One region of the Pseudoalteromonas spongiae UST010723-006 genome, then DNA from elsewhere that is predicted to be linked to it. Evidence: predicted binding sites of a transcription regulator. Region 1 holds the regulator's gene; each other region holds the start of a gene.

The links. Region 1 encodes FliA, which starts transcription of late flagellar genes. Its sites were predicted from a motif close to CTAAAGNTNNNNNNNNNNNNGCCGATA; they were not measured.
Region 2: PSPO_RS06325 (VC2046/SO_2500 family protein) is a predicted target of FliA. The motif match lies at 3,960-3,986, and genes of this name have one in related genera.
Region 3: pomA (flagellar motor protein PomA) is a predicted target of FliA. The motif match lies at 1,811-1,837, and genes of this name have one in related genera.

What each region holds. Positions count from the first base shown of each region.
Region 1 is NZ_CP011039.1:1,004,086-1,011,836, reverse strand. Features, by position in the region: gene PSPO_RS04770 (protein-glutamate methylesterase/protein-glutamine glutaminase) at 1-665, opposite strand, end outside; gene PSPO_RS04765 (chemotaxis protein CheA) at 677-2,890, opposite strand; gene PSPO_RS04760 (protein phosphatase CheZ) at 2,905-3,678, opposite strand; gene cheY (chemotaxis response regulator CheY) at 3,695-4,078, opposite strand; gene PSPO_RS04750 (RNA polymerase sigma factor FliA) at 4,129-4,845, opposite strand; gene PSPO_RS04745 (MinD/ParA family ATP-binding protein) at 4,854-5,711, opposite strand; gene flhF (flagellar biosynthesis GTPase FlhF) at 5,704-7,086, opposite strand; gene flhA (flagellar biosynthesis protein FlhA) at 7,108-7,751, opposite strand, start outside.
Region 2 is NZ_CP011039.1:1,339,355-1,347,105, forward strand. Features, by position in the region: gene PSPO_RS06300 (pentapeptide repeat-containing protein) at 1-784, opposite strand, end outside; gene PSPO_RS06305 (response regulator) at 841-2,487, opposite strand; gene PSPO_RS06310 (M48 family metallopeptidase) at 2,548-3,240, shown strand; tRNA gene PSPO_RS06315 (tRNA-Tyr) at 3,266-3,350, opposite strand; tRNA gene PSPO_RS06320 (tRNA-Tyr) at 3,824-3,908, opposite strand; gene PSPO_RS06325 (VC2046/SO_2500 family protein) at 4,021-4,530, shown strand; gene PSPO_RS06330 (YchJ family protein) at 5,011-5,469, opposite strand; gene PSPO_RS06335 (SulA-like leucine-rich domain-containing protein) at 5,500-5,937, opposite strand; gene PSPO_RS06340 (tetratricopeptide repeat protein) at 6,021-6,491, opposite strand; gene PSPO_RS06345 (NCS2 family permease) at 6,789-7,751, shown strand, end outside.
Region 3 is NZ_CP011039.1:2,204,724-2,212,474, reverse strand. Features, by position in the region: gene dxs (1-deoxy-D-xylulose-5-phosphate synthase) at 1-327, opposite strand, end outside; gene ispA ((2E,6E)-farnesyl diphosphate synthase) at 397-1,254, opposite strand; gene xseB (exodeoxyribonuclease VII small subunit) at 1,296-1,529, opposite strand; gene pomA (flagellar motor protein PomA) at 1,949-2,710, shown strand; gene PSPO_RS10255 (flagellar motor protein MotB) at 2,714-3,631, shown strand; gene PSPO_RS10250 (TonB-dependent receptor) at 3,698-5,758, opposite strand; gene PSPO_RS10245 (hypothetical protein) at 5,881-6,147, shown strand; gene PSPO_RS10240 (hypothetical protein) at 6,144-6,470, shown strand; gene PSPO_RS10235 (PepSY-associated TM helix domain-containing protein) at 6,467-7,751, shown strand, end outside.

The DNA of each region.
Region 1 (7,751 bases):
TGAGGAAAGTTGGCTGGTAACTGCGTAAGCACTTTTTGCAGCGCAACCGGACCACCTGTAGAAGTACCAATTGCCATTAACTTATATTGTTTACCAGATGCTTTTGGTCTTTCGCTTTTAGTTGCCGCACGCGAATCAACCGGTGTGGAGCGAGCAGCAAAAGTTCTATCAGGTTGACGTAACGTTGGGCTAGTGCTGCGTTCAGGTGTTGTTCTTGCCGTTGGCGCTTGATTTAATGTTGCACGCTGTGGTCTAAAACCACCTACTCGGCGACGGCCTATTTCTTTAACTTTTTGTTGAAGTACTTTCGTTGCTTCTTCTTTGTCGCGAGCAATATCTTCAAACTTTTTAGGTAAAAAGTCTAACGCGCCGGCATCAAGTGCATCAAGCGTTGCACTTGCTCCATCATGCGTTAACGAAGAGAACATTAATATTGGTGTCGGCGTTTGCTGCATTATTTGCTTTACAGCGCTAATACCGTCAAGCACAGGCATCTCAATATCCATTGTGATAACCGATGGTCGTAATTCGGCAGCTTTTTCAACCGCCTCTTTACCATTGTTAGCTGTGCCAATCACTTCAATATTGGGATCTTGACTCAAGATTTCACTCACACGACGGCGAAAAAAGCTTGAATCATCTACTACTAAAACCCTAATTGTCATTAAGTGCTCTCTTACTTTTTATTGCGACCTTGGCCTGCGTAGTGCTTTAACAAGCTTGGTACATCTAAAATTAGTGCAATGCCACCATCTGACGTAATTGTTGCACCCGCCATACCCGGCGTACCTTGCAATAAAGCATCTAATGGCTTGATTACCACTTCTTCCTGACCAATTAAGGAATCAACCACAAAGCCCATTTGTTGCGTACCTAATTGCACAATAACAACATGCCCCTGCGAACGCTTTTGTTCGCTGCGAGGATTCCGTAACAACCATTTTTCTAGATAGAACAACGGAATCGCTTTATCACGGACGATAATCGTTAGCTGCCCATCAACTAGATTTGTTTTAGTAAGATCTAAGTGGAATATCTCGCTTACACCCGCAAGTGGCAATGCAAACGTTTGCTGACCAACTACGACCATTAAGGTAGGTAGAATAGCGAGCGTCAGTGGTACTTTAATTTCAAGTACTGTGCCTTTACCTTTTTCTGATTCAATATTCACTGTACCGTTTAATTGGGTAATTTTGGTTTTAACCACATCCATACCCACGCCACGACCAGAAATATCAGAAATCTCTTCTTTGGTAGAGAAACCTGGCGCAAAGATTAAGTTATACGCTTCGTTGTTTGACAGTCGAGCTGCCTGATCGGCATCTATTACACCTTTACCAATCGCTATACTTTTCAGCTTTTCTGCGTCCATACCCGCACCATCATCTTCAATGGTAAGCAAGATATGATCACCTTCTTGAGATGCTGACAGCGTCACCGTACCGGTGCGTGGTTTACCTGCAGCTTCACGATCGTCTGGCATTTCAATACCATGATCCACCGAGTTACGTACAAGGTGAACTAGTGGATCTGCAAGTGCCTCAACAAGGTTTTTATCTAAATCTGTTTCTTCACCAACTAGCTGTAAATTAATTTCTTTTTTCAAGCTGCGCGCTAAGTCACGTACAACGCGAGGGAAACGGCCAAATACTTTTTTGATTGGCTGCATCCGGGTTTTCATTACCGCGCCTTGTAAGTCTGCGGTCACCACATCTAAGTTAGAAATGGCTTTACCCATACTTTCATTACTAACGTTAGCACCTAAGCTGACAAGTCGATTTCGAACCAATACCAGTTCACCGACCATATTCATGATTTGGTCAAGGCGTTTGGTGTCAACACGCACTGTCGTTTCAGCCGGTGGCGCTGCCGGTTTAGCTGGTGCTTTACTTGGCGCTGCAGCTGGTTTGGCTGCACTTGGCGCAGCAGGCTTATCAGCTACTGGTTTTGGTGCTGAAGCTTGTGGTTTCGCCGGCGTTGGCTTAGCCGCAGGAGGTGGTGTTGGCGTTGCCGGTTTTGCCGCTACCGCCTCAGTATTAAATGATTTTTCAGCAGTGCTTGGCGCACTGCCCTTGCCATGAAGTTCATCAAGTAAGGCTTCGAATTCATCTTCGGTAATGTCTTCATCGTCACCCGATGAAGCCGCAGGAGCTGCGCTTTCTGGCGCACTTGTCTCAGACGCGCCACCGAATGAACCAGCGCCATGTAATTCGTCGAGTAAGCTTTCAAATTCATCATCAGTGATTTCATCAGAGTCGCTACTTTCACTCGCTTCTGGCGCTGCATTAGAGGCTGGGCCATTACCAGAGCCGTGTAACTCATCTAATAAGCTTTCAAATTCTTCTTCTGTGATATCGTCAACGCTATCGCCAGAAGATTGTGCTTCATCACTTGGCGCATCAGCATCAAATAAAATATCAACAAACGGGTCTTCTTCGACTGCTTCTGGTTCGACAATTTCTTCTGCTGGCGCTTCGGCTACCGGTGCTTCATCTGCGCTTTCAGGCTGACTAAGTCTATGTAGTTCTGCCAGTAGCTGCGGGTCAGCAGGATCGGGCTGAGCGCGATTTTGAATGTGAGCAAACATTTCATTGATGGTATCAAGTGCCTGTAAAATCACATCCATTAATTCAGGAGTAACCCTGCGTTGGCCTTGTCGTAAAACATCGAAAATATTTTCTGCGCCGTGACATGCATCGACTAGCTCTGTCATAGACAAGAAGCCAGCGCCCCCTTTTACGGTATGAAACCCTCTAAATATCGCATTCAGTAAATCAGCATCTTCTGGATTATTTTCCAGTTCAACTAACTGTTCTGAGAGCAACTCTAAGATTTCACCGGCTTCGACTAAAAAGTCTTGTAAAATATCTTCATCGACATCAAAGCTCATGCATTTTTCTCCGATTAGAAGCCCAAACTAGACAGCAGATCGTCTACTTCATCTTGACCTGAAACCACATCTTCACGTGATTCAGCATTTATAATTGGACCTTCAGCTACTTGGTCTAATTCACCATCAGCAACCATTTGTTGTTCTTGTTGTATTGTCGTTTCAGGCGATTCATCATGTTCTACAGGTGTGCCAAACACAGTTAACATATGAATCAGGCTATCCTCGACTTCTCGGACAAGCTCGATTACGCGTCGAATAACTTGACCTGTGAGGTCCTGGTAACCCTGGGCCATGAGCACTTCTGTCATTAATGCATTTAATTTATCAGAATTTGTTTTTGCTTCGTCCATAAAGCCGTTTAGCTCATGACATAACACTTTAAACTCACCAACTTTAAGATCTCGCGACATTAATTTGTCCCATTTGGGCTTAATATTGTTGAGACCTGTTTGCAAGTTATCGGCAATAGGCAGCGATGCTTCAACGGCGTCCATCGTTGTATTCGCAGCTTGCTCTGTCATTTCCATAACATAATTGAGACGTTCTTTTGCGTCAGGGATAGACTCAGTTGTTAGCGCCGATAAAGTGGTATCAAGTTGAAAATTTTTCAATGAATCATGCAGTTGACGAGTTAGTTTGCCTACCTCACCAAATAATTCATCTTGCTCAATTGCCGTAACTTGCTTTAGCAGCTCTTGCGCTTGTTGTTGCTCATCGTTTTCAAGAAACGCAACTAGCTGCTTAGCTTGTTCTAAGGTAATTTGAGGCGCAGCACTTGCTGACATAAACCTCTCCTTCCCGTTAGCCTAAACGCTCAAAAACTTTATCAAGCTTTGTTTTAAGCGTTGCTGCTGTAAATGGTTTAACGATATAACCGTTTACACCTGCTTGCGCTGCAGCAATGATCTGCTCTTTTTTGGCTTCGGCAGTTACCATTAGTACCGGTATGTGTTTTAGACTGTCATCCGCGCGAATCGCGCGCAGCAAATCTATACCTTGCATACCTGGCATATTCCAATCCGTAACTACAAAGTCAAACTCTTGGTTTTGCAGCATTGGTAGCGCAGTGCTACCGTCGTCTGCTTCTTGCACGTTTGTGAAACCAAGATCTCTTAACAGGTTTTTAATGATTCTTCTCATCGTTGAAAAGTCGTCAACTACAAGAATTTTCATGTTTTTATCCAAAATATCCTCCAGTGAGGTATGCACCTAATTGTTTACTTACTACTTTTATTCTATATCCAGTCATGGACTTTTGCTTTAAGGCGCACCATGGCCTGACTATGTATTTGGCTCACTCTTGATTCACTCACTTCAAGAATTAGCCCAATTTCTTTTAAATTCATTTCATCATTGTAGTAAAGTGACAGCACTAACGCTTCTCTTTCTGGCAAAGTTTGTATTGCCTCTACTAACGCTTTATTAAATTTATCCTGTTGAATATCAACTAATGGATTTTGTTCTTTATTGCCGAGCCCTGCGTCGATGACATCTTCATCAACACCGAGATCTTCAATGCCGATAATTTTACCATTGCTTATATCCCTTAGAATATGATGGTACTCATCTAACGTAATATCAAGTTTTTCAGCTACTTCACTGTCTTTTGGTTCACGTCCGAGTGATGATTCTAGCTGATTGATGACCGCGGCGACTTCACGGGCGTTTTTATGTACTGAGCGAGGTACCCAATCTCCTTTACGCGTTTCATCAATTATTGCACCGCGAATACGAATACCCGCATAGGTTTCAAAGCTCGCACCTTTACTGCCATCAAAGTTCTTAGCAGCCTCGATTAATCCTATCATGCCTGCCTGAATGAGGTCTTCGACAATAACGCTCGCCGGCAGACGCGCTAAAATATGGTAGGCAATGCGTTTAACCAACGGCGTATGCTGTTCGACAAGTTGCGATAATTGATTTTGATTAGCATAGGCAGCGGTTCTTTTCATAGGCGTTCCTAATTACTAACCAGTTTCTCAATGAAAAACTCTAGGTGTCCTGACGGCTGATTTGGAATTGGCCAGCTCGCCGCTTTAGTTGCAAGTGCTTTGAACGCAATTGCTGCAGGCGATTTTGGAAATACGTCAACAATGGTTTTTTGTTTACGAATCGCTTTTCGAATATTTTCATCAAATGGAACTGTTGCGACTAGCTCAAGCGATACATCTAAAAAGCGGTCGGTTACTTTTGATAATTTTGCGAAAAGCTCTTGGCCTTCTTTTAAGCTGCGTACCATGTTCGCAACTATTTTAAATTTGTACACACCGTGCTCACGGCTTAACACTTTAATCAGTGCGTAAGCATCGGTTATTGATGTTGGTTCATCACACACAACAACAAGCACATCTTGTGAAGCGCGAGAAAAACTAAGCACCATATCTGAAATACCGGCCGCAGTGTCAACGACTAATACATCATAGTGTGAGTCTAATTCGCCAAAAGCGCGAATAAGGCCAGCGTGTTCAGATGGTGTTAATTCCACCATATTTTGAGAGCCAGATGTCGCAGGTACAATTTTCATACCATACGGCCCTTCAACTAAGATATCTTCGAGGTCACATTCACCTGAAAGCACGTGAGAAAGATTACGCTCTACACGCAAACCCAGCATTACATCACAGTTTGCTAAACCCAAATCGGCATCGAGTACCAGTACTTTTTGGCCTTGCTGAGCCATGGCGATTGCCATGTTTAGAGAGACATTGGTTTTACCAACTCCCCCTTTACCTCCAGTTACCGCAATTACTTTTACAGCCTTGTTGTTGTTTTTCATTTTCCGCAGGCCACTAGCTTGATCTAATTCTGGGTTAATCATACATTCCTACTGCTTGATGCGCCATGCTTGATGCACGTCTTGCTTGCGCGTTTGTTCGTTTTGCATACAACTGCTGAGCTTTGCTGACCAATTTTTCCGCATTTGCCACACGAATGTCCTCTGGTACACGCTGCCCATTGGTAAGATAGCCTATTGGCAGACGATTTTGAATGGCTACACTGATAATTTCACCTAAACTTAGACATTCATCAAGTTTTGTGAAGATACAACCACTTAACTGTACCTGTTTGAACTGTTTAATCGCCTCTTGCTGTACTTCAAGCTGTGCTGTTGAACTTAACACAAGGTAACTGCGAATATCTACTCGGCTATTGCGCATTAAGGTGTTGAGTTGTTCAGTCAAACGTATATCTCGTTGGCTCATTCCTGCTGTATCAATTAATACTAGACGCTTATTTCTTAAATGATAAAGAATTTCAGTGAGTTCTTCTGCATTTTTAACTTGCTTTACTGGGCAGCCAATAATACGACCATAAGTCGATAATTGCTCATATGCGCCAATACGATAAGTATCTGTTGTGATTAGTGCGATATTGTTGGCGCCAAATTTTTGTGCGCCAAGTGCAGCTAGCTTTGCAACTGTGGTAGTTTTACCTACACCAGTAGGACCAACTAGCGCATATACGCCACCACGACGCAAAATCTCATTATTTGCAGTGTATAGCTGTTTGCTCAGCATATTAAGTGTTTCTTGCCACGCTTGACGCGGTGCAACGTCATCTGGAATAAAACACGCAAGCTGGTCCGCTACTGCTTCACTGATACCCATACCTTTCAAACGGTCGAGTAAAAGAGCACGAGTTGGGTCACGGCGCGCCATATCTTCATTCATTAAGCCAGAAAGTTGGTGCTCAAGTAACTGTCTGATCGATGCCATTTCATCACGCATTGCTTGCATTTCATCAAGCGACTGAGCTTGGTTGCCATAACTGCTTTGTTGCTTTGGCTTAGCAAAGCTATCAAGGGCATCTTGCTGTGTCGATGTGAGTGAATCATCGTCATCAAACCAATTACGAGGCTGCTTTGGCTCAGGTGCTTTATCAAATTGAGGTGATTTTTTCGCTTGGCGCTCAAGTAATGCCGATAAACTATCTGCTACCGCTGCTTGTTTTTCAGGGGTCGCTGTTTGTGGTTTTGGCTTAACAAAATTATTACTAAAACGAGGCTTTTCTTCGCTTAACTTAGGCGCTGCAGGTGCAGCTTGCACTGACTTTTCATAATCAACAGCTGCCACAATTTCAACACCATCAGCCATGCGCTTATTTGACATGATAACTGCATCAGGACCTAGCTCATGCTTTACTTCATTCAACGCGCTGCGCATATCTTTAGCAAAAAAACGTTTAATTTTCATGTGACACCTCGTCTCTACTTATCACTGTTGACCGACTGAGCAAACAATTTTGATCTGCTTTTCTTCAGGTACTTCCTGATATGACATCACGCGCAAACCCGGTAGGCTGTGTTTCACAAATCGCGATAACACGCTGCGCAACATACCTGATGTCAACAGTATTGAAGGTTCACCCGCCATTTCCTGGTTTTGATGTGCATCGCCGAGAGAATTTTGTAGTCTTTCTGCGAGCCCTGGCTCAATGCCAGCACCTTCGTCACCTGCACTTTGAAGGGACTGATGCAACATCTGTTCCAACTCAGGCGCCAATGTTATGACAGGGATTTCTGGTGCATTGCCAGCAACGTCTTGAACGATTAATCGACGCAGTGAGATTCTAACTGCAGCCGTTAGTACGTCTGGGTCTTGGCTACGAGGGCCGTACTCAACGAGGGTTTGAACAATCGAACGCATATCGCGAATTGGCACACCTTCATTAAGTAAGTTTTGCAGTACTTTTACAATTGTAGTGAGCGGTAAAATATCAGGTACTAAGCCTTCAATTAAACGCGGATGCGACTTGGCTAGCATATCAAGTAAGTTTTGTACTTCTTCATGACCCAATAACAAGGCTGCGTTATTGTGTAATAACTGAGAAATATGTGTTGCAACCACAGTTGCAGCAT
Region 2 (7,751 bases), 340 kb from region 1:
TTGAACTGAACTGAATTGTGTCACCATTAAAACTTACGCCAAACGTAAAGTAACCTAGAGCGCAAAGCAGAATCAGCATCATCGAAAAGAAAATAACGTTTACAGGGCGCTCGCCATAGCCGCACAAGATATCGAAAAACTTAGAGGCAATGCGATGTCTTGAAAATTTGGGATATTGATGCCTGCGCATAATCAGTACTTTGTGATTGAATTTGCCTGATAGCTCTAACAGTCCTTGATTCTCTGCGGCATTTCGAAGATCGCGATAGATCTCTTCAGATTGTTCAAAATAATCCAATGCTTTGTCACTGTCGTTTTGTTTTTCAGCTTTTCGCGCAAGATTTTCTTGCAATAAGGTGTGCCCTAACTTCATATTGTCGATACGTGCACCGACTAGTTTGATGCCAAGTAGGTTTGTTCCCTCTAATTTGGCACAATGTAAATTGGCATCACGTAAATCGGCTTTCATCAGTGACGCATCACGAATACAGGTATTGTAAAGATGCGCGTTTTGCATATTTGCGCGATAAAAGTTGCTGTACGATAGGTCGAAATTTTCACCGTGGTGATTGACTAGGTTAAGCCCGGTAAGGTCAGCTCGTTTTAGCTGTAAGCCTTTTAATAAGCCGCCGCGTTTGGCATAGCGCTCTAATTTTTCTGTTAACGCTAAGCCACTTTTATCGTATTTTTGATCGTGCCAAAAACAATAGCCGCCACCCATATCAAGCTCACGACATTGCTCGTTTTCAGGCGATACATATTTACATTTTGGTGCATTGCTCATAGATCAAAAATATCAGATATTGAATTCTTTAAGCCTAGCACTTAGCTAAGGTTTTGCTAATTTGATTGTGAATAAAGTTTAGCTAACTTGTTGTATTCAAACTTAAGATCTTCAAGTCGTTTAGCGTGTTGACGCGGCAATGCCATACCTTCGACCAAGCGAAAATTACTGCGACATTTTTCCAAAATAACATCGGCTGCTTGATTTGCTCGAGGCAAAAGCTGTAATAGGGCTTGCAGTAAGTTAAGTGCGCTCCCCGTATTCATAGGTGCGTATTTAAGTGCCATTTCAAATTGCTCAATAGCGTTTTGAAAATCGCCTTGTTTATACAGCTCAATGCCACGGACATTATGCTGCTCAAACTCGGTCTGATGATTTGCAAGCGACTCGTTACGCTCTTGTAATTGCTTAAGGGTTTGCCCATCGCATTCGTTCAGTCCTTTGTATTTTTCAAGCTGCGCGTTGGCATCGTCAAATTCACCTAAATCAAATAGTGCCATAACAGAATCAGGCAATACGGAGCTACTTAATGATTGTTCAGCAATATAAGGCGCTATCATTTTTTTCGCATCTAAAAAGTCGCCTTCACTGACACTTAATCGCGCTTCGCAAAAGGTATTAAACTCTTTAAACAATGCATGTTGCTTTGTAACGGTAGGGTCGTTTTGTGCTTGACGCAAACTCCCTTTAATTTGATTACTTAGGTCAGCTTTTTCTTCTTTTGAGTTAGCCAAATGGAGTTGGCTGAACATGGCACGAATGTAGTTAAACTGATAATCAATATGGGCAAATGCGGTGCCTTTAGACATGGCGAGCAGGGTGCCGTGGGCTTTAATAAGCGCCTCAAGATCGTTGTTAGCTTGCGCGATTTCAGCGAAGGTTTTTTGCCTCGCAAATGAATGCGGTGAAATATTGCAACTTTGCTCGATAAGGAAAAGCGATTCTTTCCCTTGATCAATATGGTTTAAACATAAGGCTTTAATATCTAAGGCATCGATATTAAAGCGGTTTTGCCCGAGTAATTCGTCACAAATACGAATCGCTTTGCCGTACTGCGCCAAAAACATGCAAGTTTGTGCCATATAAGTTAGCGCCCAAGTGGGCCGTGCTGTTGCTAAAATATTACCAAGTAATTCAAAGGCATTTTGGTATTGCCCTAAATCAAAGTAGATCTGACAGACACGTTTATAACAAAATTGGGCATTACGCGGCTTATCTTTGGCTATTTTTAAGTAAATTTGCACAGCGGCTTCTAGTTGGCCGTCTTCGATTGCCTGATTCGCGTCAAAAAATAGCTTCTTTTTGTTGGAGAGCTTACTTAAGCGTGTTTTTAACATACCACTTGAAAACGGCTTAATTAAATAATCGTCAGGCTCAATTTCAAGTACCGACAAAACAACTGAACGAGTACTTTCCCCTGTAACTAAAATGGAAATACTGTGGCGAGATAATTTGTTTAAATACTTAAGCTCTTCTAAAAACTGTTTACCATTTCGGCCTTGTCCAAGGTTATAATCGATAAACACAATATCAACAGAATCTTTGTCAATTTTATTAAGCGCGGCTTCGCCGGAATCGTAAAATGAGACATTATTGGCGCCCAGTTGTATCAACATACCTTTAAGCAGTTGTTGGAACGATTTCTGGTCATCAATAATTAAAATGGACTTATCTTTGAGTGGATTTTCGCTGTTTTGACTCATTTATATACAGATTAGCGCTAGATTCTTATAACTATAGCAAGTTAACCACAATAGAAAATAATGTCGATCAAATATCAGTTAAAACGTAGTAAAAATCGTAAAACACTCGCTATAAAAATTAAAGCAAAAGAAGTGTTTGTTTATGCCCCTATGCATTTAAAACAAGACTTTATTGAACAATGGTTAATGCAAAAACAAGGTTGGATTAATAAGCACTTAGAAAAGCAGATTAAACGTGTTGATGTAGCGTCGGTATTAACGCAAAAAACACTCACTATTTTAGGTGAAGAGATCAATTTAATATTTGTAGAAGGGCAGGTAAAAAGTAACGTTGAATTAGTTGACGGGGTACTGTCTATTAACACATCGCGACGAGTAAAAAATGTAAGTGATAAGCAGCTGGCATTAATCGCTGATTTTGCAAAAAATAAACTTACTAATTATTGCAGCGCCAAGGCGCAGAGATTGGCAAAGCAAATCAAGGAGTCATTTCACAGTGTAAGTGTTAAACATGTGCGCAGTCGTTGGGGCGCATGTGATTCGAGACGACGATTACAATTTAATTTGCAGCTAGTAAGTGCACCGTTATGGGTAATTGAATATGTTGTTGCACATGAGGTAGCGCATTTAAAAGTGATGGATCATAGCCGTAGGTTTTGGCATACGGTTGAGAGTATCTATCCAGATTATCGAAAAGCTGAACACTGGCTTAAAGAAAACGGATATAAATTGGATGTATTTAAACTTGAATAGATTTAGATGAGCTTCAGAAAGAAAGTGGTGGAGGGGGACGGATTCGAACCATCGAAGGCAATGCCGTCAGATTTACAGTCTGATCCCTTTGGCCGCTCGGGAACCCCTCCACTGAAGTAGGCGCAATATTAGTGAAGCTTTATCTTACTGTAAAGCACTTTTTATAAAAAAGTGGTCAACCGCTCAAAATGCAATCATAACTGCTAAATTTCATACAAAACCACTCAAAGTAACCGCCAAAAGCATTTTTGTTATTCATATTTGATGTTCGTGACACATAGGGACACAAGTTAATTTGTTTAGTTGGAAAAGAATAATTTATGTTAGGCAGTAACGTTCAATTATTTGTTAACGTAATCGAGCGTTATTTTACGCGTTGTGAATACAGGCATTTTTGATAACGAGTTGGTCAGTGTATTTTGTGTGTTGAAATTTAAATTATAGGTATGTAATTAATCGCTAAGTGAGTATCAATAAGATAAATAGTTTGACTTAGCACCAGATAACATTTCACTTTTTGGAATTTGGAATTTGGAATTTGGAATTTGGAATTTGGAATTTGGAACTTGGAATAAAAGAGAAGTGGTGGAGGGGGACGGATTCGAACCATCGAAGGCAATGCCGTCAGATTTACAGTCTGATCCCTTTGGCCGCTCGGGAACCCCTCCACGAGAACGAGGCGAATATTAACAAACTAAAAAATTAAGTAAAGGTTAAAGCTAAAGTTTTTTTTAATTTTGTCGATAACAGCTTTGTTATCAATCAGATTGACTATTAAAGATGCAAATCGAACAAATCATCACACATGAAGCGCAACTTGGAGAGCAACTTTCTCACAGTGTTAAAGAGCAGCGCCATTCTGATTTTGCACTTTTACTTTCTTTATTAAGTAATGACGCAACGGAGTTTTCGCAATTTCAGCTAATAAAAAGCGAAAAGTCACCGACTGCGGATCCGGTTCTTTCATACGCGAAGGTCGCAGCAGGCCCGAAAAAGCCATTAGCAAGTGAACCGTTTAACGGCTTGCTTGGCGAACACAATCGTACATTGTTAGAAAACCAAGGGTTAATCGCGATTCAATTTAATGAATGTTTAAAGCCCGAACCTTTCACTTGTAAGAATGATAAAAACTATATTCCTCCCCTAGTTGTTGATAATTGTCCGCCTGCGGTGCAAAAGAAGTTGCACAGTGCTAAACAAGTGGGACTTAACAATAACGAAATGGATATCGACAATTTCTATCAAAGTATTGAAAAGAGCCAAGAGTACAGCTTCGCTTCTGTCGCTTAGTTAAGCTGGCCGTAGCGGCTCACACGGCTCTTTTGTTAAATACTTACTGAATCTTTCGTAACGTTAATCTTTGTATAAATAGCGGCAGTTATTAGCGTGCTTGCCATTAAATATATATTTGACGTGTTTATGTCTTTTTTCAAAATGCGTTATGTGAGTGGTCGTTGGTCGGGTAGTGGCTTAATGTGTGGGCTAAATGTTTTGCTTTTTGTTCGTAATTTAGCCAAAAGGAAAAGTTAAGCGGAAAAAACTGCATAAAAACTTATCGCGAAACTCAATTATTATCATCCATGTGCATTATCTGAATATATCTAAAAAATGGGTATTTTGGTATTGATAGATGGGGTTGAGAAATAGGGCGCTCTATCTAATTGGGCCACCCTATTAAAACTTTCAGTCAACGTTTTAATTTTGGTGATAGGCTAAGACAATGTTGCTTATGCTAATGGAATATAGATTTAAAAAGTGATTAAGGCTTACTTAGCTACCATGACACTTTTTAAACTTTTTACCACTATCACATGGACAGGTATCGTTTCTGCCTAGCTTAGTTTCGTTATGAGGGGTAAGGGTGCCATCTAAATAGCGCCATTGATCTTCTTCAATAACAAAGTTTGATACTTCTTCAAGCTGGCAGTAGTAGCCGTCGCAAATATACTCTGCTTTAAAATGCACTTGGGCTGAATTGCCTTGCTCATTAAAACTATTCACCGTAAGTTTTATAAAATCAGCAAGTTCAGCAAATAACTTTATTTCTCTAACACTGTTTTCGGCACGTTTAGTCAGTGCATAGGTGTTATGAATATATTCACTGTTATTTACACAGTATGCAGAATAGCGAGAGCGCATTAGCTGCTCTGCATTATCTGCTTTTTTTTCACCATTGATGATGGGTGCACAACATTGCTCAAATGCTTGTGCTGTTCCACAGTAACACATAAATAGATTTCGTTTTTCAAAACCAGCATTTTAGCAGAGAGTAGGGTTTGCCGTCACACCTTTGCTAGCTGCAAAGTGGTAAAAATAGCCATTAAACTCTGTTTGGTTTGCATAGAGTGAACTAAGTGTTACTTCATCAAGCATATTTGTCCACGATACAACTGCACCAAAATTGCCATTTTTTAGCGCAGAATTAACCACGTATTCAATATTAATAAGATGACGCTGGCGAATAATAAGCAGTTTGCTGTGGTCGATAGATAAACTTTCTAACAGGGTTTTACTTGGCACTGCATCGGGTGCAAGCAGCAGTGTCCATTTATTTTCGCAGGTATGCTTTTGCAGTATTTCAATAAGTGCCAATGTTTCTTGAATGTCATCTTGCACATTAATAACTTTCAGCTTGTCTGTATCTTGTGTTGAAACCTGTACAGCGTGCTGTGATGAAAGGTGTTGAGCTTGTAACATAACGATACCTGTTTAAATATACAGTGGAATTATCTATACAGTAGTTTATACAGTATTTTGTTTCAAGCACTTTTTGCTATTTTTTACACAATTTTTTCAGATTGGATTATTGCGTCATTAATATTCTCATATAAATCAGCAGCTTGCTTTTTTGCATCGGTGATTTGTTTTGCTTGGAGTAGCGGCTGTAGCTTACCAATTGCCTCTACCGCTTCTATCGAGCCTTGGCTTTCAGCTAGGTATAACCAGGTATATGCGTGATACACGCTTTGCGGTAATCCGGCACCTTTTGCGAACATCATGCCTAAATAAAACTGCGCTTTTACATGACCTTGCAGGGCAGCGAAACGCATATATTTGGCAGCACCAACATCATTTTTGGCTTTTGACATGGTGACTGAGGTTGCAAACAAACGTTCGGCATCTTGCTCTACAATGGTGTGGGCTTTTTGAGTTAGTTCTTTTTTGATCGCAAGTAATGTAGAAAGAATAAGGTGTTCTACTTCCTCTATTGTTAATGAATCTACTTCAATGGAATTATTTTCGTCGGACATATGCTTCCTTATTGCTAATCAACCTAAGACAAGGTTAATAATTTTTTTACGGTGATTGTTAGAAACGTTCCGATTAAAACGTGTTTAAATAAAATTACGAGTGACCAGACGTTGATCTGGCACCTTTAAAATTACGTTGCATGGTGAACGTTTATCTCAATCTAAGCGTGATGAATTACCCTAAGTTTAGAAGCTTTTGTTTTTTTCACTTAATTTCATTTCGAAATGACTTAAAAATTTAATTTTTGCTGTGTCACTGGTATGATCATCGCCCCCTTAAGACACAGTAACGAAATCATGTTTGAGCAACTTTTTAAAATTAACCAACAGGGCAGTACGGTTAAACGTGAAGTGATCGCTGGCATCACCACATTTGTCACTATGGTGTACATAGTATTTGTAAACCCTGCAATGTTAACCGAAGCAGGCATAGACCAAGGCGCAGCATTTGTAGCCACCTGTTTAGCCGCAGCAATTGGTTGTTTTATTATGGGGTTTTGGGCCAATTACCCAATCGCACTGGCACCAGGCATGGGGCTTAACGCATTTTTCACATATGGCGTAGTGCTAGGTATGGGCTACAGCTGGCAAAGTGCACTTGCCGCGGTGTTTTTCTCTGGCATTATCTTTTTACTGTTAAGTTTATTTAAAGTGCGTGAGTGGATTATTAATGCCATTCCTCTTGTTTTAAAGCGCGCAATTGCCACCGGTATTGGTGCATTCTTAGCGTTAATCGCCCTTAAAAACTCGGGTATTATTGTGGCAAGCCCTGAAACCTTGGTACAGCTTGGTGATATAACCCAAGCGGGCCCGTTACTTGCAATTATTAGTTTCTTTTTTATCGCAGCGCTTTTATACCGAGATATTAAAAGTGGCGTGCTGTTTAGTATTTTAGGTGTCACCGCTATCGCGTTAGCATTTGGCTTAGTTGAATACAACGGCATTGTTTCAATGCCACCATCACTTGCACCGACCTGGATGGAATTGGACTTTGCCAGCGCACTAGAGCTTTCAATGCTTAGTGTGATTTTTGCTTTCCTTTTTGTCGACTTATTTGATACCTCAGGCACACTTGTTGCGGTGTCACAAAAAGCCGGTATTGCTGATGAAAAAGGCAATATTCCACGTATGGGCCGCGCTCTTAGTGCAGATAGTTGTGCAACGATCGCGGGCGCAACGTTAGGTACATCAACAACGACTTCTTATATTGAATCTGTTGCTGGGGTATCGGTTGGCGGCAAAACAGGTTTAACAGCTGTT
Region 3 (7,751 bases), 1.2 Mb from region 1:
GAAAGGGAATGGGTGCAAACCATCTTTTTGGCGAATGGTATGCATTTGCTCACGGCGACCTGTTAAAATTTTATGTGGATATGCCTGATGGCCAACATCCCATATCAAACGGTCAAATGGTGTGTTATATACGTAATGCAACGCCACAGTTAGCTCAACGGTGCCAAGACCTGAGGCGAGGTGCCCACTACTTTGTGATACCGAGTTAAGTAAGTACTCTCTCAGTTCATCGCTTAGCTCAGCCAAGTTTTGCTGCGGTATTTCACGCAGTTGCTCTGGCGTATTCGCTAAGCTTAATAATGGATACTTGCTACTATCAAATGTCATGATGTTTTAAATTCTATCCTAAAAATGAGTCGCCAATTTATTGTTATCGCTTATTTGGCGCACTAGGGATCAGTGATCTCTAGCAATTATATATTCTGCAATCGCTTTGAGTCGACCTGTATCGGCATCTATTTCAGACAAAGCGTCAATTGCTTGGTTCACAAGATTTTGCGCTTTCTCTTTCGCGCCTTCAATGCCTAGTAAAGCAGGGTAGGTTGCTTTGTTGGCTTCGATGTCTGACCCTTGTGGTTTACCTAAGGTGTGCGTATCACCTTCAACATCAAGAATGTCGTCTTGAACTTGGAATGCAAGGCCAATTGCTTCAGCATAGCGTGCTAGTGCCGCAATTTCTAATTCGTTGGCATTACCGGCAAGAGCGCCCATCTTTATTGCCGATTTTAGCAGTGCACCGGTTTTTAATTTATGTACTTGCTCAAGTTGAGTTAGGGTAATTACCGAATCAGTTGCCGCAATATCAAGTGCTTGTCCGCCACACATACCCAATAACCCAGACGCATTGGCGAGGGTGTTCACGATTTTTAGCTGGTTGTTAACAGTAGTGCAATTGAATTGAGATTCAGTAATGGTTTCAAATGCTAAACACTGTAGTGCATCGCCTACTAAAATTGCAGTCGCTTCATCGTAAGCTATGTGACATGTCGGTCTGCCGCGGCGCAGTTCATCATCATCCATCGCCGGCAGGTCATCGTGCACTAACGAATAGCTATGAATACACTCAATTGCACATGCAATTCGGTCTAGATCGGCGTTGTCGGCGTTAAATAATTCACCTGTTAGGTAAACCAAAATCGGTCGTAAACGTTTTCCACCATTTAATAAACTGTAGCGACATGCGGCTACGAGTTTTTCATCCGTGTGATGTGACGCTGGGATCAGCGCACTCAAATTTTCTTCAATGCGCGGCAAATACGCAGAGATTATAGAGTCGACAGAATTCAATTGAACGCCTATTGGTTAAAATCCACAAGTTGGGCATTGTCATTTTGCCCCATCAAGATTTGCACTTTTTGTTGTGCTTGCTCAAGCTTTTGTGATGAAGCCGAGGCGAGGGCAATACCACGCTCAAATTGCTTTAACGCTGTTTCGAGAGGCAAATCACCGTGTTCCATTTCAGTTACAATTGTTGAAAGTTCTGAAATGGCTTCTTCGAAGCTTAAATTTTCAGGCTTTTTGCTCGCCATAAGTTACCTGCCACGCAAAGTAAAAAAGAATTGGCTAATTTTATGGTTATTGCCGCGCTAATTCAATTTAACTTGCTAAATATCCTAACGAATGTGCTTTAACGCTTTGTTTTACTCCTATTTGAGCTAAATTAATTTGTTAAAGGTTGGGTTAGCGCGCATAAATTTGTCATAAATGCAGCTAAACTTTATTGCTAGCAGTATTAAGGTGATTCTGTCTGGGGCTGATATCATGTCACTGTTTTTATTGAAAGCTAAGTTGATGTGTGCAAAATAAATTACTAATACTTTGCTAGCGCTTGCCGATAAATAAAAGTAAATTATTATAATAGTTACGGTATCTTGTCTTCACGCAAGCATATTGAGCCTCAAATTTAAAACCCAAACTTGGTTTATAAGTATTACAACTGGGAGTCAAAGTGGATTTAGCAACGGTTATAGGCATTGTCGGTGCAATCGGTTTCATTGTGATGGCAATGGTCATGGGTGGTGATATTGGCATGTTTGTCGATGTGCCCTCAGTACTCATTGTATTTTGTGGTTCATTATTTGTTGTACTCTCTAACTACACTATGGGGCAATTTTTTGGCATAGGTAAAGTCGCCGGTAAGGCCTTTATGTTTAAAATTGAAGCGCCTGAAGAACTTATTGAAAAATCAGTAGAGCTGGCAGATGCAGCCCGTAAAGGCGGCTTTTTAGCACTAGAAGAAGCTGATATCCCTAACCCTTTTATGCGTAAAGGCATTGATATGCTTGTGGATGGCCATGACGCTGATGTAGTGCGTGCCACATTGCAAAAAGATATAAGTTTAACCACAACACGTCATGAAGCTGGTGCTGGATTATTTAAAGCACTGGGTGATGTTGCGCCTGCGATGGGCATGATTGGTACCTTGATTGGCCTGGTAGCCATGTTATCGAACATGGATGACCCCAAAGCCATCGGTCCTGCGATGGCGGTTGCCTTACTTACAACACTTTATGGTGCATTCCTTGCGAACGTAATTGCCATTCCAATTCAAGCTAAATTAGAAAACCGCAAAGACGAAGAGCAACTCAATCAGCGCTTAATTTTAGACGCTATTTTAGGTATTCAAGATGGCCAAAATCCAAAAGTGATCGAAGGTATTTTGAAAAACTATTTAGCAGAGTCTAAACGCCAAGTGGATACTGAGGGGTAGACGATGTCGGACGAAGCAGAAGAGTGTAAATGCCCGCCTCCCGGATTACCGGCGTGGATGGGCACCTTTGCTGATTTAATGTCGCTATTAATGTGCTTCTTTGTATTGTTATTAGCTTTCTCAGAAATGGATGTACTGAAGTTTAAGCAGATTGCAGGCTCGATGAAGTTTGCATTTGGTGTACAAAATAAGATTGAAGTTAAAGATATTCCAAAAGGTACTAGCGTAATTGCTATGGAGTTTCGTCCAGGTAAGCCCGACCCAACGCCGATAGAAACAATTCAGCAGCAAACTGTCGAGATGACTCAGCAAATGCTTGAATTTCAAGCTGGTGAAGAGGACAGTGCAGGTGGCAGACAAGAGCAACGCGGTAATCGCAGAGGTGGCGAATCGGCAAGTACCTCTAAACAAACCGCCAGCGAAGCGCAGCAAGAAAAAACCAACGAGCTACTTAAAAAAATCGCGCAGCAGCTGGAGCAACAAATTATTGATGGCGCAATTGAATTAGAATCGCTCGGTCAGCAAATTGTGATCCGTATTCGGGAAAATGGCTCGTTTCCATCGGGTAGTGCATTTTTACAACCACAGTTTAAGCCAATTATTCAAGAAATAGCGGCATTACTAAATGATGTGCCCGGCGAAATTACGGTATCGGGTCATACCGATGATTTTCAAGTGAGCAACGAACTTTACACTAATAATTGGGACCTTTCTGCTAAGCGCGCTGTTGCGGTAGCAACGGAAATGCAAAAAGTACCGTCGTTTGACAAAGGTCGCATGGTGGTAATTGGTCGAGCAGATACCAGACCATTAGAGCCGAATGTTGATGAAGAGTCGCGTCGCCGCAACCGTCGGGTTGAAATATCGATTATGCAAGGTAAGGCTAAAGAATCGACACCAATTGATTTGCAGTCCAATTAGACCACAAAGGTCAACGTTTTCAATAAAAAAACCCCGCAACTGCGGGGTTTTTTATGGTTATTTTTATTAGAAGCGATACGTGATTGAGCCACCAAATGTACGCGGGTCAACAACCGCGGCATAACCATCGGGTAAACGGCCACCGGGTTGAACTGGTTGGTAAACCGTAACCGCTTTTTCATCAGTTAAGTTATTGATAAACGCATTGATGATCCAGTTTTCAAGCTCGTAGTTAAGCGAGACACGTGCTACCGTGTAATCGCCTGCGATACGTTCCTCTGTATTTGATGTTTCACCGTAATAATCATCAACAAATGAAATGGATGCTTTGGCAGATAAGGCATCGGTAAACCAGTAACTTGCGCCTAAGTTGGCTGTAATACCGGGTGCTGAACTGAGTTCGTTACCATTAATGCTTTCGTATCCTGGACTATCATCTTTTATTTCTGAGTTCATTAAGCCAAGGCCTGCGTTTAAGCGAAGATCTTGCGTTACCATCGCGCTTATTTCGGTTTCTAAACCGTATGTAACGACCGAGTCGATATTTGAAATACGGCGCTGTAAATTAGTTGCTTGGTAATCTGAATAGTCATTGTAGAAAAGGTTAGCGCTTACGTTAATATTGCCATTATTTAGGCTAGAGCGAATACCTGTTTCAAAGGTATTAACCGATTCAGAATCATAATAATAGTATTCACCCGCAAACCAATCGAGTGCACCGCCCGCTGAGTTATAGCCTTTACGTGCGCTCACTGTTGCTGTTGTCGCATCTGAAATGGCGTATTGCAGTACCAGTTTTGGCAGAGTAATGGTGTTGTCTTGGTCAAGTACCGATAGCTTTTTCCCAAAATAATCGCGATACTGTGATTCTTTTTCCACACGACCGCCTGCAATCAGAGTAAAGTCATCAGCAAAAATATAGCTCACTTCACCATAAATGGCTTTAGAGTCACTTTCATCATGGCCATGATATTCTGACCCGCCAACACTCTCATAATCTTGTTCACGCTCAAAATAGGCTAGTCCAACAAAACCATAAAGCGCATCATTGTTTAACCCAAAGCGCATCTTGCCGTCGATAGTAAGGTTTTGTTCTTCGGTTGTAAGTATTTGACGGTCTTCAACTTTTGAATCATAAGTCTCAAAGCCCCATTGATAATCCATGCCCGCAATTAATAGATCAAATGCAATATTATTTGATGCTTTATAGTCAAACTTAGCGCTTACTGTTGTGCTGTCTGTATCCATATAACGTTGACCTGTAGGAATATAATCCCAAGGATTAGCAGCTTTAAAATATTTACGGCCGGTATCGCCTTTTTCACTGTTATCTGAAATGGTTAACAATGCTGAAAAATCATCTAATGCTGATGGTTCCCACAGTAATTTTGCTTTTAGCCGTGTTGTTTTAAGTTCGTCTAAATCAAATGTTGGATCGTGGTCTTCATAAATTACGCTGTTATCGTACGATTCACCGCTCAGTAACTGGCCTGTAAAACGAAACGCAAGCTGTTCGTCGATTAATGGACCGGAAGCCATAACTGACGTATCAACATATTGATCTTGGTTGCGATAGCCAACCCGTGCTGCACCTTCCCAATCGTAGCTAGGATCTTTGGTTTTAATGTAAATTAAGCCACCTAAGCTGTTACGGCCATTACTGGTAGACTGCGGACCACGAAATACTTCAATTTGTTCAACGTCCCAAATACCACTATCACCCGTTAAATCAGCCATAAAGGGCTCGGCAACGCCGTCAATTAATGTTGAAACGCGAGCACGAGCCCCGCCAGTTACGCCATTAAAGCCACTTGCTGAGCCGTTACCAGATACACCTCGAATATCAGGCACTGCACCAGTTAATGTAACCACATTTGGAATTTCAGATACCGCCTGACTGACCGTAATGTTTTGTATTGAACGCAGCGTTTCTTCGGTAATAACAGACACACTAGATGCAGTGTCTTTTAAGGTGCGGTCGGCTTTTTCACCAATCACAATGATTTTTTCGATTGATTCTAATTCTTGCTCATCTTCTGCAATGGTGAAGCCGGAATATAAACTTGCTGAAATAACTAACTTAAGGGTACTAAGTTTAAAACTAGCAATTGACTTTGCTGTAGGCATTTGTGGGATTTCCTTTGTAAGATATTAATAGTATTATGAATACGGATTGAATTCTAAATGCAAATAATTATCACATCAATTTAAATTTACTTAATTTTTAGACTAGTTTAATGGGGCGTTTAATGAGTTATTTTATTGTGTTGCCTGCAACAATCATGTTGTTTGCAGTTGGCTTGTTGTATTTATCAAATAAACATCAGCTACTACGTGTTAAACCGCTTGCAAAAAAATTGCGTCCAATCGCCTACCTTATGTTGCTATTTGCTTTTGTGCTAATGGCAGCTAAATACGCTGTTAGTGCCTCGCTATTTATTGGCCTGATGGTGATTATGCTGTGTGTGATTGCTTTGCCATTGATGGCGTTATTTTTAAAGGGGAATAAAACGTGAGTGAACAACTTAGTCGGCAGCAAAATAAGATTCAGCCTGACTGGTGGTCAAAAACACTGGCGGGCGTGATATTGGGGCTTTTCTTAAGTTATGGGCTGGTAGCACTTTTTGCATGGTTTGGCCCTGATAATCTGACAACAAGCTTATCAAACGAGCGCGCATTGTGGCGTGTGCAATTTAATATGTGGTTAATTACGCCAATTTGGTTGTGTGTTATTGCCTTTGTGTACTTATTCAAAAGTGGCAAAGTAGCTTGGCTTAAACTAGGCCTAGCGAATGTGTTTATTTATAGCGTTTGGGTATTGCTAAGGAGTACGCTATGAAAGTAAGAAGTTATATTTTAAGGGTTTATCAAAACGTTCATACATGGACGGGCATTATTGCAGGGCTGTTTTTATTTATTGGTTTTTTTGCTGGCAGCATTACTATGTTTCGAATGGCCATTGATGATTGGGGCACACCACCAAGTGTAAAGCTTGAACAAGTCGAGTTTTCAAAAATTGAGTCGGCACTTCCAAAGCTTTTAGCGCAGCACGAGCAAGCACAAAAAGAACTTACTATACGTTTTGATGAGGCTCATTCGCCATTTCAATGGTATAGCCAAGGTCAAGGCCGCGGTTTACGGCTTGATGACAAAGTGGTTAATGCCAGTGTTGATCAAAATGGCGAGATAATCACACAAGATGCTAATGTAAATGAGCTTTCGGCACTGGTTGATATGCTCCATAGAACTGGCGGTATTTTAGGCGATGTAGCAGGGCACCATATCCTTGGTGAGTTTATAATGGGTTTCGCTGCATTTTTATATTTTGTTGCCTTAGTGTCTGGGGTGATTTTTTTATTGCCTACATTAACTAAAAGCTTTTTCGCACTGCGCACAAAAAAAGGCGCGAGCCGCTTTTGGCTAGACACCCATAATTTAGTCGGCATCGCGAGTTTACCTTTTCATATCATTATTGCATTCACTGTGGTGGTGTTTGCGTTTCACGATTTTTTGTATGCGGGACTTTCAAAAGTATATGGCGATAAGCCTATGTTTCCATCTGATCCTCCAAGCAAGGTGGAATATTCCTTGGCTGAATTACCGACTTTATCAGATTACATAAATAAGGCTAAGGCATATGCCCCCGGTTATTCTGTGAGTGAAATTCGCTTGTCGGGTTTAAGCGGTACACGCGCCAATGCGGCTGTTTCTTTGGTTAATGAAAATCAAGTTATGCGAGGACCAAATAACGATTTTATTTTTATGCACCCGTATACACTTGAAATACAAACCAGCAGTGTCGCAAACGGCGATCAAGGTGTTTGGGGCAGTGCCGTAAGTACGTTCTTTGCTCTGCATTTTGGCAGCTATGGTGGCAATTTTGGACGCTGGCTTTACTTTATTATGGGCTTAGCGGGTGCGTTGTTGTTTTACACAGGCAACTTGTTATGGCTTGAAAAACGTCGCCAAAAGCAAGGTGGGCAAACAAAGTCGGTTTGCTTTATGGCAAACCTAACTGTTGGTGTGTGTTTGGGGTCATTACTTGGTGTAATAAGCTGTTTTGCGGCCACCAAATGGTTGAGCATTGGCAGCATTAACATTAATGTGGCGTATATGTGGG